DNA from 2 places in the Comamonas sp. GW821-FHT11H03 genome. Region 2 is predicted to be linked to the other one. Evidence: predicted binding sites of a transcription regulator. Region 2 holds the regulator's gene; the other holds the start of a gene.
The links. Region 2 encodes NrdR, which represses ribonucleotide reductase genes. Its sites were predicted from a motif close to CACNANATNTNGTG; they were not measured.
Positions count from the first base shown of each region.

Region 1: a site for NrdR is predicted at 1,046-1,059, ahead of AC1RTQ_RS01995 (ribonucleoside-diphosphate reductase subunit alpha). Genes of this name have one in related genera too.

Region 1 is NZ_JBXARF010000001.1:411,265-413,715, forward strand. Features, by position in the region: gene AC1RTQ_RS01985 (sigma-54-dependent transcriptional regulator) at 1-46, shown strand, start outside; gene ampD (1,6-anhydro-N-acetylmuramyl-L-alanine amidase AmpD) at 39-677, shown strand; gene AC1RTQ_RS01995 (ribonucleoside-diphosphate reductase subunit alpha) at 1,183-2,451, shown strand, end outside.
Region 2 is NZ_JBXARF010000006.1:245,574-248,024, reverse strand. Features, by position in the region: gene AC1RTQ_RS15380 (bifunctional metallophosphatase/5'-nucleotidase) at 1-1,145, shown strand, start outside; gene nrdR (transcriptional regulator NrdR) at 1,277-1,759, opposite strand; gene glyA (serine hydroxymethyltransferase) at 1,781-2,451, opposite strand, start outside.

The sequences.
Region 1 (2,451 bases), on a different contig from region 2:
AGACCTGCCGGCCGAAGGCAGCAAACACCAGAGCGACAATGTCTGACCCCACACCTCATTTCTCATCCTTGCCGCTGCCACAGCAGCCTTGGCAGGCCGGCTGGTATGGTGCGGCGCGCCAGCTGAGATCTCCCAATTTCGGCCCTCGCCCCGGGGACGCGCAGATCGACCTCGTCATCATCCACTCCATCAGCCTGCCTCCGGGCCAGTACGGCACAGGCGCGGTGCAGCAGTTGTTCACCAACCAGCTGGACTGGGACGCCCATCCTTATTACCAGGGCATTCGCGGCCTCGAAGTCTCGTCACATTTCTTTATCACGCGTCATGGCGAGATCTGGCAGTTCGTCAGCTGCGACGACCGCGCCTGGCATGCCGGCGTGAGCCAGTGGCGCGGGCGCGAGCGCTGCAACGACGACTCCATCGGCATCGAACTCGAAGGCCTGGAAGGCCTGAGCTTTGAAGCTGCGCAGTACCAGGCCCTGCAGCAGCTTTGCATCGCCATCGCGGCGCACTATCCCGTGCACTACATCGCCGGACACGAGCACGTCGCGCCCGGGCGCAAGCAGGACCCCGGCCCGGGCTTTGACTGGCAGCGGCTGCAGCAGCAGCTGGGCAGCACGGACGGCACGCGCAGCTGGCAATTCCCCACCAGTCCTTCAGCCTCAGGCGCAGCCTGAAATCTTCATAGCACCTACCGCCTTTCAGCACTCGATTTCATACACATTCGTAGCTGAAATCTTTTACTGGAAGGCGCTATGCGCTCCTCATTTTGAGAATCCCAAGCATCCATCGTTGCAGGGCTTCGAAACGGCATGTCAATGGCGCGCGCGCAACAACTGTCGCCTGCATCAAACACGCAAATTTTTTACATATTTCCAGCCCGATCTGCCGCCGCGCGCAACCGCGCCACAGGCCTTTATTCATGCGGGATGAAGTCATTTTTGCGGCTGTCAAGCGGCGCTCGAAATGCCAGATTCGGTAGTTTCATCAGGTCGCTCGGATTTAAGCGCGATACACTACCGGTAGTGTTTTGAAGCGCCCCAGACCCCATATCTAGTGTTTACAAGTTGTGCACACCCTGTGCAAACCATGTGTAAACCGAGGCGCCGAATCGTGTTTTTGATGGCCTGCCAGCAGTGCAGGCCTTTGTCTGCCTATCCACATACTGACTCAGAGGAACTTATGCAAGAAGCGTTGAACTCACTGCCTTCTGCCGCACCTGCCGGTGCAGCCAATTCTTCCTCCCCCAATGACAGCTATCAGATCATCCGCCGCAGCGGCGATGTGGTGGCTTTCGCGCCCCAGAAGATTGCCGTGGCCCTGACCAAGGCTTTCCTGGCCGTGCGCGGCGCGCAAGGCGCGGCTTCCGCCAGCGTGCGCGACACCGTCAACGAACTCACCGACGGCGTGGTGCGCGCACTGGTGCGCTCGCGCCCCGATGGCGGCACCTTCCATATCGAAGATGTGCAGGACCAGGTCGAACTGGGCCTGATGCGCGCCGGTCACCAGGACGTGGCCCGCGCCTATGTGCTGTATCGCGAGCGCCGCAACCAGGAGCGTGCCGAGCAGAAGAAGGTCGCCGAAGTGGCCGCAGCTGCCACCGCCAAGCCCGTGCTGCATGTGACCGACAACGGCCAGCGCGTGCCGCTGGACCAGGAGCGCCTGGAGGCTCTGATCGTCGCTTCCTGCCGCCATCTGAATGCCGACATCCAGTCCGCGCCCATCGTGGCCGAGACCCTGCGCAATCTGTATGACGGCGTGCCCCTGGCCGAGGTCTACAAGGCATCCATCCTGGCCGCCCGTACGCTGATCGAAAAAGACCCCGACTACACCTACGTCACCGCCCGCCTGCTGCTGCACACCATCGTGCGCGAAGTCATGGGCTGCGACGTACAGCCCACGGAAATGCAGGCCGCCTATGCCGACTACTTCCCCGGCTTTGTGCAAAAAGGCGTGGACAACGAGCTGCTCAACCCCGAGCTGCTGAACTACGACCTGCCCCGTCTGGCCAAGGCTCTGAAGGCCGAGCGCGACGAGCAGTTCGACTACCTGGGTCTGCAGACCCTGTACGACCGCTACTTCCTGCACGTGCGCAAGAGCCGCATCGAGCTGCCCCAGTCCTTCTTCATGCGCGTGGCCATGGGCCTGGCGCTGAACGAGCCCGACCGCAACGCCCGTGCCATCGAGTTCTACGAGCTGCTGTCGTCCTTTGACTTCATGTCGTCCACTCCCACGCTGTTCAACAGCGGCACGCTGCGCTCGCAGCTGTCGTCCTGCTACCTGACCACCGTGCCCGACGACCTGGACGGCATCTACGAATCCATCAAGGAAAATGCTCTGCTGTCCAAGTTTGCCGGCGGCCTGGGCAATGACTGGACTCGTGTGCGTGCCCTGGGCTCGCGCATCAAGGGCACCAACGGCGAATCGCAAGGCGTGGTTCCCTTCCTCAAG
Region 2 (2,451 bases):
ATATGGTGCGCCCCAGCGGGGTCAGGGGGCTGAGGTTTGCCGACGAGGCGCAGACGGCCAATGCGCTGATTCCACAGCTGCGTGCGCAGGGGGCCGATGTGATCGTGGTGCTGATCCATGAGGGCGGGGCCACCACGTCCGGCCTGCAGGACGATAGTTGCAAAGGCCTCTCCGGCGCCATCGTGCCGATTCTGGAGCAGCTCTCGGGCGAGGTCGATGTGGTGATCTCCGGTCATACCCATCGCTCCTATATTTGCGATTACGCCAGGGTGGATGCCCGCAAGCCGTTTTTACTGACCAGCGCCGGCCAGTACGGCACGCTGCTGACCGAGGTCAGGCTCACGGTGGATGCGCGCACACGCCGCGTGAGCCGCAAATCGGCGCGCCAGAATATTGTGCAAGGCGAGGCCTATCGCAGCCCTGCCGGTCTGGTGGGCCTGCAGCCCGAATTTCCGGTCTTTGATGCCGACGCCCAGGTTGCGGCGCTGGTGGCGCGCTACCAGGCTGCGGCCCGGCCGCTGGCCGAAGCCGACGCAGGGCGGCTGGCCGCAGCTGCCAGCCGCATGCCTCAAGTCAATGGCGAAAGCGTGATGGGGCGCATCGTGGCCGACTCCATACTCGCGGCCACGCGCGATGCCGCCGCGGGCGGGGCGCAGCTAGCCTTTGTGAACCCCGGCGGCGTGCGCGCCGACCTGGTGCCTGCGGTCGACGGCAGCGTGACCTATGGCCAGCTGTTCAGCGTTCAGCCGTTCGGCAATACGCTGATGGTGATGAGCCTGACGGGCGAGCAGATTCGCCAGGCGCTGGAGCAGCAATTCGACAGCGGCAGCAACACCGTGAGCGCACCGCGCATCCTGCAGGTGTCCGAGGGCTTCAGCTACCGCCTCGACCGCAGCCAGCCCGCAGGCCGGCGCGTGAGCGAGCTGCGCCTGAACGGCCGGCAGCTCGAGATGTCGCAGCACTACCGTGTGGGGCTGCAAAGCTATCTGGGCAGCGGCGGCGACAACTTCAGCATCTTCACGCAAGGCATCGATGTGGTGGGCGGCATGCTGGATCTGGATGCCCTGGCCGAGCATGTGCGCGAGCAAAGCCGCAGCGGCCCGATGACGCTACCTTTAAAGGAGCGTATTGCGCTTGTCCATTAAGGATTTCATATGAATATCTATCTGATATCCTTTTATATAAAGCGATAGAAGCTCACTATTTCATAGCGTTCGCCTACCGCCAGGCACACAAAACAAAAGCCACCCGAGGGTGGCTTTTGTCATGGCGGCGCTCAGGCCTGGGGCTTTCTGGCGGCCTTGGCCTTGGGACTGCGAACCTCATCCATGATGTTCTTGAAGTCGTCCACATCCTCGAAGCTGCGGTAGACGCTGGCAAAGCGGATATAGCCGACCTTGTCCAGGCCCTTGAGCTCGTCCATCACCAGCTCGCCGAGGCGGCTGGAGTCGATTTCACGCTGACCCAGATTGAGCAGCCTGTCCTCGATGCGCTCTATGGCTGCATCGATGAGCTCGGTGCTCACGGGGCGCTTGCGCAGCGCGATCTGAAAAGAGCCTTGCAGCTTGGCGCGCTCGTATTCGATGCGCCGGCCGTCTCTCTTGACCACGGTCGGAAAGCTGACCTCGGGGCGCTCGTAGGTCGTGAAGCGCTTGTCGCAGCCGCCACAGCGGCGGCGGCGGCGGATGAAGCCCCCGTCCTCGGACTCGCGGGTTTCAACAACTTGCGTGTCCGGGTGGTTGCAGAAGGGGCACTTCATGACAGCTCAGCGCAGCAGGATTTACTTGCTGTAGACAGGGAACTTGGCAGTCAGCTCGGCCACCTTGGCGCGCACGGCGGCCAGATTGGCTTCGTCTTCGGGCTTGTCCAGCACGTCAGCCACCAGGTTGGCGGTGATGCGGGTTTCTTCCTCGCCGAAACCACGGGTGGTCATGGCAGGAGTGCCGATACGGATGCCGCTGGTCACGAAGGGCTTCTCGGGGTCGTTGGGGATGGCGTTCTTGTTCACGGTGATGTGAGCCAGACCCAGGGCCGCTTCGGCAGCCTTGCCGGTAATGCCCTTGGCACGCAGGTCCACCAGCATCACGTGGCTTTCGGTGCGGCCGGAGACGATGCGCAGACCGCGCTCGGTCAGCGTCTCGGCAAACACCTTGGCATTCTTCACGACCTGTTCCTGGTAGGCCTTGAACTCGGGAGTCAGGGCTTCCTTGAAGGCCACGGCCTTGCCGGCGATGACATGCATCAGGGGGCCGCCTTGCAGGCCGGGGAAGATGGCGCTGTTGATGGCCTTCTCGTGCTCGGCCTTCATCAGGATCACGCCGCCACGAGGGCCGCGCAGGCTCTTGTGAGTGGTGGTGGTGACCACGTCGGCGTGGGGCACGGGGTTGGGGTACACGCCTGCGGCGATCAGACCGGCATAGTGGGCCATGTCCACCCAGAAGATGGCTCCGA